DNA from 3 places in the Streptosporangium longisporum genome. Region 3 is predicted to be linked to each of the others. Evidence: predicted binding sites of a transcription regulator. Region 3 holds the regulator's gene; each other region holds the start of a gene.
What was found. Region 3 encodes LexA, which represses DNA repair genes until DNA is damaged. Its sites were predicted from a motif close to TCGAACANNTGTTCGA; they were not measured.
Positions count from the first base shown of each region.

Region 1 (2,267 bases), on a different contig from region 3:
CCTGGGAGCGCCTGTGCGGCAAGCTGGAGGCGGCGGGCATACCGCACCAGGTCGAGAGCGGCGCCTCCGTCTACTTCGCCGACCCCGACGGGGCACGGCTGGAGCTGCTAGCCGACCCGCTGGGGGAGATGTACGGCTCCCGCGTGCTCTGAGCCCTCCGGCGCCGGGCCGGACCGCGCCCGTGCCCTTCGCCGGCGCGCCGGTACGGGACCCGGCATCCCCGGCCCGGACGCATACTTGGGGGCATGCGCCTGTCGGATTTCTGGAAGCGGATGAAGCTGCACTTCGGGGACCAGTACGCCGAGTCGTGGGCCCAGGACTACATCATCGCCGACCTGGGGGGCCGGACCGTGATCCAGGCGCTGGCCGAGGGTGTCGGGGCCAAGGAGGTCTGGCACGCCGTGTGCGGGGTCACCGACGTCTCCCCGCGCCTGCGCTGAGAGGGACCCGGCGGGGTGCCGGTCCCGTTCAGGACGCATCCGGCCCCGCGGACGGGCCCAGAAGCCTCCCCACCGCCTCGGCCGTGCGCGAGGGGTCGTCGACGCTCTGCTGACCGTCCGGCGACCACACGAACAGCCAGCCGTCCCTGGCGGGGGTGGCGAAGACGATCGTCTGCCTGCCGTTGTCCGGATGCCACACCCACAGCACCGGGGTGGCGCCCCCGAGGGTGCGGCTCGCCAGCCCTCGCCGCCTGAGCTCGGCGGCCAGGGAGTCGAGATGGACTAGGCGTTGCTGCGTGAACGCGTCGGGCACGTCGGGCACCTCGGATCGTTTCTCTCAGGATCACTCCAGGTCAGCCCGGTGACAACAAGGGCATGACAATTCCCGTGAATGTCTCCGCCAGGAGGGGACGCGGCGCTCGCCGCCGGGACGGCGAGGCCCTGACGGCGAGGTCCGGCGCCCCGGGCACCGGGCCCGAAGACGACCGGGGACGTACGGGGAGGGGCCATGCCGCTCCCGCCGCGCGGGTCGTCGTCGGCGGGGACGGCCGGGGGCGGGGGCCGTGATCCGGACCCGCCTCGCGCACACCGGCCCGGTGGACGCCGGCCCGGCGGACAGCGGCCCGGCGGGTCCCGCGCTCGCCGCGAACCGTCGTCCAGGGCTTCTCGCGGTGGTCGTCGCGGGGCGTACCGGGGCTTCCGCGACGCGTGGTGCCGACGGGCAGCGATCGAACAATCGTTCGGCTATATTGAACAGGCCGAGACTCCTGGCGTGCCCTCCCGAAATTGTCGGCGGCACCCCGTAGCTTGCTGGCAACCGATCCAACCCGCGACCCTCCAGGGGGGCTCCCATGGCAGCTAACGACCGCGAGAAGGCGCTCGAGACCGCGCTCGCTCAGATCGAGCGGCAGTTCGGCAAGGGCTCCATCATGCGCCTGGGCGACGAGACCCGGGCGCCCATCGAGGTGATCCCCACCGGCTCCATCGCGCTGGACGTGGCCCTCGGCATCGGCGGCTTCCCACGCGGCCGCATCGTCGAGGTCTACGGTCCCGAGTCCTCGGGAAAGACCACCGTCGCCCTGCACGCGGTGGCCAACGCCCAGCGCGCCGGCGGCATCGCCGCGTTCATCGACGCCGAGCACGCGCTCGACCCGGAGTACGCCCAGAAGCTGGGCGTCGACACCGACGCTCTCCTCGTCTCCCAGCCCGACACGGGTGAGCAGGCGCTGGAGATCGCCGACATGCTGATCCGGTCCGGCGCCGTCGACCTGCTGGTCATCGACTCGGTCGCGGCCCTGGTGCCCAAGGCCGAGATCGAGGGCGAGATGGGCGACAGCCACGTCGGCCTCCAGGCCCGCCTGATGTCCCAGGCGCTGCGCAAGGTCGCCGGTGCGCTCAACAACACCGGCACCACCGCGATCTTCATCAACCAGCTCCGCGAGAAGATCGGCGTCATGTTCGGCTCGCCCGAGACCACGACCGGTGGAAAGGCGCTGAAGTTCTACGCCTCGGTCCGTCTCGACATCCGCCGCATCGAGACGCTCAAGGACGGCACCGAGGCGGTCGGCAACCGCACCCGGGTGAAGGTCGTCAAGAACAAGGTGGCCCCGCCCTTCCGGGTGGCCGACTTCGACATCCTGTACGGCGTCGGCATCTCCCGCGAGGGTGGCCTGATCGACATGGGTGTCGAGCACGGTTTCGTCCGGAAGTCCGGCGCTTGGTACACCTACGAGGGTGACCAGCTCGGTCAGGGCAAGGAGAACGCGCGGAACTTCCTCAAGACCCACCCCGACATGTCCAACGAGATCGAGAAGAAGATCAAGGAGA
Region 1 covers NZ_BAAAWD010000022.1:140,207-142,473, reverse strand. The annotation lists gene ABD832_RS36050 (VOC family protein) at 1-152, shown strand, start outside; gene ABD832_RS36045 (DUF3046 domain-containing protein) at 246-440, shown strand; gene ABD832_RS36040 (hypothetical protein) at 469-753, opposite strand; gene recA (recombinase RecA) at 1,292-2,267, shown strand, end outside.
Region 1: a site for LexA is predicted at 1,169-1,184, ahead of recA (recombinase RecA). Genes of this name have one in related genera too.

Region 2 (2,267 bases), on a different contig from region 3:
ACCCGCACGCCGATGGCTCGCGTGTCGGCCACCACCTGCGCGACGGCCAGGAAGTACGCCTCGTGGCGCAGCGTGGCGATGACCCCCAGCTCGTCCTCCAGCCGCTTCACGGCCCGCGGGTCGCCGTCGAGACCGCGGGCGGCCATGCCCGCCGCGCACCGCTGCCGCAGCAGCCGCATCCCGTCTCCCGCGCCGGTGCCTGCGCCGACGACGTGAGGCTCGGGAAGGTGCGGGCGTCCCAGGCCGAGATCGCGTACCGGGTCCACGGCGCACTGCCGGGCGGCCCGCAGCGTCTCCTCGATCAACCGGCGTCCCCGGCCGGCGGCGGCGCTCGCGCAGGCGGCCACCCGCTCGGCGGCCTCGGCCATCTCCGCTCCGGACTTCAGGTACCGCTCCCCCGGGTCCAGCCGGCCCGCCTGGAACGGGATGGGCCGTAGCAGCCGGGCGGCGTCCAGCACGTCGGCGAGCCGGTGCTGTTCGCGCCGCTCGTAGCGGACCGCGTTCGTCGCCACGACCGGTATGCCGAGCCGGTCGCCGAGCGTGAGCGTGTGCGCCGCCAGTCGCAACGAGCCCGCTCCCAGGCCCGGCAGCCCGTACGTGACCACCTCCAGCCACAGGCCCTCGCCGGCGACCTCCCGCCACGACGCCAGGAGCCTCTCGGCGATGTCGGGCCGTCCCGCCGTGAGCGCGCGCACCGGCTCCGAGGCCGGGCCGAGCAGCACCGACAGGTCCTTGCCCAGGTACGCGCGCAGAGCGTCCCAGGAGGCGAGGGGGAAGCCGCCGGCCGGGTTCGCGTGCGCGGCGGAGACCAGGCGGCACAGCCGTCCCCACCCGGTGGCGGAGCGGGCCAGCACGGTGATCCGCAACGGCGGCTCCGTCACCCGGGCGCCGCCGCGGACCGGTGTACGGGCCGTACGGGCCGCGGGCGCGGGGATCTGCGCGGCGACGGCGAGATCCACGCCGAGGATCGGGCGTACCCCGGCCCTCATGCACGCCTTCGCGTGACGGACGGCTCCGGTCACCGTGTCCCGGTCGGTCAGCGCGAGCGCCTCCATGCCGAGGTCCGCCGCGGCGCGTACCAGGTCCTGCGGGTGGGAGGCCCCATAGCGGGCGGAGAACCCGGACGCGACGTGGAGATGCACGAACCCACCCCCCGGCATGAGCCCTCCCGGTGTGACGGCGGGCCCGGGGAGCACATCCCGCATCGAATACGTGTTCGATCAGTATGTGCCGCCCTTCACCGGAACACGCCGTCCGACACGCCGCGAAAGTCCGGGTTTCCGCCACGCGCTCGTCGTGGACCGGGGCCGGGACCCGTCACCTTCCCGGCGGGAGGGGGGCCCGTCGCCCTCCGATTCCGACGCGGAGACTTCGGCCCTCCGTAACTCCCCCGGCATCTCGTTCCTCCCGATATCACGCACCCTCGCCGTCGTCCCGAGCGGCCCCCTCTCAGCTCGCACGGATTTCCGTGACGACCGCCCCGACCTGGTCGTTCACCTTTTTCATGGCAGGATCGCCCACGTCACGGAAACCTCTCGAAAAATCACTTTCACCTCTTAACCCTGCTTTTCACCTCCATACAGGGCATAAAACTCCTGACGTGTCGAAAATAAATAAATTCATATTTATATAGTACGAATTTAATAATTAACTCTAAAGAACGTCATATATCGCGATTAATCTCCTTGTCGTATTAGTCGCCTACACAAGGAGCTCTTTTGCCGTCGAAGCTGAACCGTTTCGGTACAGCCATGGTCGTGGCGGGTGTCGTCGCGTTGGCGACGGTCACTCCCGCACGCGCCGACTTCAACCCCATCGGCACGGAACCGGCCGCGCCCTACGCCCAGCCGGCCGACGCGAACGTTCCCCGGAGGGGGTGCACCACGACGCTGCCGGATCCCGCGAACGCCGCCGGCAGCGTCCCGGCGGTCCAGGTGATCTACGCCTGGCACGAGGGCAACGGGAACAACTACGAGGCCTACGCCGAGCGGATCGCCAAGATCGTCGACAGGATGGACTGGCTGCTCGACGAGTCGACCGACCATGACCAGCACATCAAGCTGAGCTGCCGGACCGGGCACGACACCGGCACCTACCCCGGTTACGCCCGCGCGCTGGTGGTGCCCGAGAAGATCGAGGCCGCCGACGTCCCGGGCGAGACCGGTCCCGGCATCGTCGCCGACGACCTGGAGGCGGCGGGGTACGACAACGCCGGCCGCACGTACGTGGTGTTCGAGGACTTCGACGGGACGGCGACCGCGCACTGC
Region 2 covers NZ_BAAAWD010000013.1:184,871-187,137, forward strand. The annotation lists gene ABD832_RS23020 (DNA polymerase III subunit alpha) at 1-1,142, opposite strand, end outside; gene ABD832_RS23025 (hypothetical protein) at 1,719-2,267, shown strand, end outside.
Region 2: a site for LexA is predicted at 1,205-1,220, ahead of ABD832_RS23020 (DNA polymerase III subunit alpha). Genes of this name have one in related genera too.

Region 3 (2,267 bases):
GACCCCGCGGTCAGGGAGGCCGCGGAGGCGCTGGCGGTCATGCTGTCGCTGGTCGCGCCGTACGCGGCCGAGGAGGGCTGGGAGCGGCTGGGCCACACCGGTTCGGTCGCCCTGGCGGGCTGGCCGGTGGCGGACCCGGCGCTGCTGGTCCAGGAGTCCGTCACCTGTGTCGTCCAGGTCGCGGGCAAGGTGCGCGACAGGCTGGAGGTCTCACCGGAGATCTCCGAGATCGACCTGGAGGCGCTGGCCCTGGGGTCGGAGAAGGTCCGGGCATTCCTGTCCGGCGAGCCGCGCAAGGTCATCGTCCGCGCGCCCAAGCTGGTCAACATCGTCCCCTGAGCGGTGACCCCGGCCCCTCGCGGGGCGTCAGGACCGGGTCGTGGCCGGGGGATCGGAGCGGGGAGGGGCCGGGAACCCAGGGGTCCGGCCCTCCGGCCCTGGTTCTGACCCTGATTCGGGGACCCTGACCCTGGCTCAGGGACCCGAACCCTGACCCTGGCTCAGGGATCCGGATCCTGGCTCAGGGACCCGGACCCGCCGGACCCGGGAGTCCGAGGGTCCGCAGAGGACCGGTGAGAACGCCGATGGGCGGCACCCCCTTCGAGGGGGTGCCGCCCATCGGCGTGTACCGCTTCGTGCGACGCGTCGTGTCCCGATGCCCCGGAGCTCGTGTGCCTCAGAGCTTGCGGAGGACCGCCACGACCTTGCCCAGGACGGTGGCCTCGTCACCGGGGATGGGGTCGTAGTTGGGGTTGTGCGGGACCAGCCAGACATGGCCGTCCCTGCGCTTGAAGGTCTTCACGGTGGCCTCACCGTCGATCATCGCCGCGACCACGTCGCCGTTGTCGGCCACGGGCTGCTGGCGCACGACCACCCAGTCGCCGTTGGCGATGGCCGCCTCGATCATCGAGTCACCGGTCACCTGGAGGAGGAAGAGCGTGCCCTCGCCGACGAGCTGCTTGGGCAGCGCGAAGACGTCCTCGATGCTCTCCTCGGCGAGGATCGGGCCACCGGCGGCGATGCGCCCGACCAGCGGCACGTAGGCGGCGGTCGGCCGGCTGACCGGGGTCTCGTCCTGGTCGGAGTCGGGATCCACCCAGAGCACCGGCTCACCGGGAAGGCGCACCTCGAGGGCGCGGGGCCGGTGCGGGTCACGGCGCAGATAGCCCTTGCGCTGCAATGCCGTCAACTGGTGCGACACGCTGGAGGTGCTGGTGAGCTGCACGGCCTCACCGATCTCGCGCATGGACGGCGGGTAGCCGCGCTGCTGCACCGAGTCACGGATCACCTCAAGGATCTTCCGCTGCCTGGGGGTGAGGCCAAGGGAGTCACGCCTTCGCACCGCCAGGTCGCTGACGGCCGAACCGTTCTGGTCGTGCTGGCTCATACGAACTCCTCGCCTCCCGATCTGTATTGAACACGTCGCACACAGCGACCATATCTCGGCCCAAGATCATATTCAAACAATTGTTCGAATGTCCTCGATATCGGCCACGCCGTGGTGTACAACATCGTACGGGAGTTCGATCGACATCGTGTTCGATTCGCCGATCTTTCTTCGACATGTGTTCGGCCAGGTCGAGGGGATGGGGGCCACCATGAAACCGACCACGACGACACCGCGATCCGCGTCCGCGTCCCGATCCCGGGGGGCATACCGGTCCTCAGGGGCCTCTGGCGCACCGCGTCTGCGCCTCGTGCCGCCGCCGAGATCGGAGCCGGGACCGGCACGGGAGCAGGGTCCGGGACGAGAGGCGGATCCGGCACGACAGGCGGGGCCGGGACGGGAGGCGGGCCCGGCGAGGCGGACGGGCCCGGCCCGGGAGCCGGGGCCGGGACGGGAGGCCGACCCCGCGCGCGGGTCCGGGCGTGGCCCCGGAGCGGCCGGAGGGCCGGATCGCGCGCGGACGGCACGGCGCGGGGGAGCGCCGGGCGGTCCGGGGGGTCCGAGTGGTCAGGGTGGCCCGGGTGCTTCCGGGGGTGCCGCGGAGACGGTTCCCGCGGTGTTCCGTTCCGGAGCCACCCCTCCCGGCTCCCGGTCCGCACCGCCCGGGTCCGGCCGCGGGGCCGCGCGCTCCGGCGAGTCCGGACGCGGCCGGGCCGGGCGGGCCGAGACCCGGCGCGGAGCCGCCAGGTCCGGCGCCACCCGGTCCGGCTCCTCCGCCCGCACCGGCACCCCGCGGACCGGCGTCTCCCGGGCCGGTGCCTCCCGGACCGGTGTTCCCGGGTCCGGTGCCTCCCGCTCGGCTGTCGCCCGCCCCGGTGGA
Region 3 covers NZ_BAAAWD010000008.1:103,512-105,778, reverse strand. The annotation lists gene leuS (leucine--tRNA ligase) at 1-339, shown strand, start outside; gene lexA (transcriptional repressor LexA) at 677-1,387, opposite strand.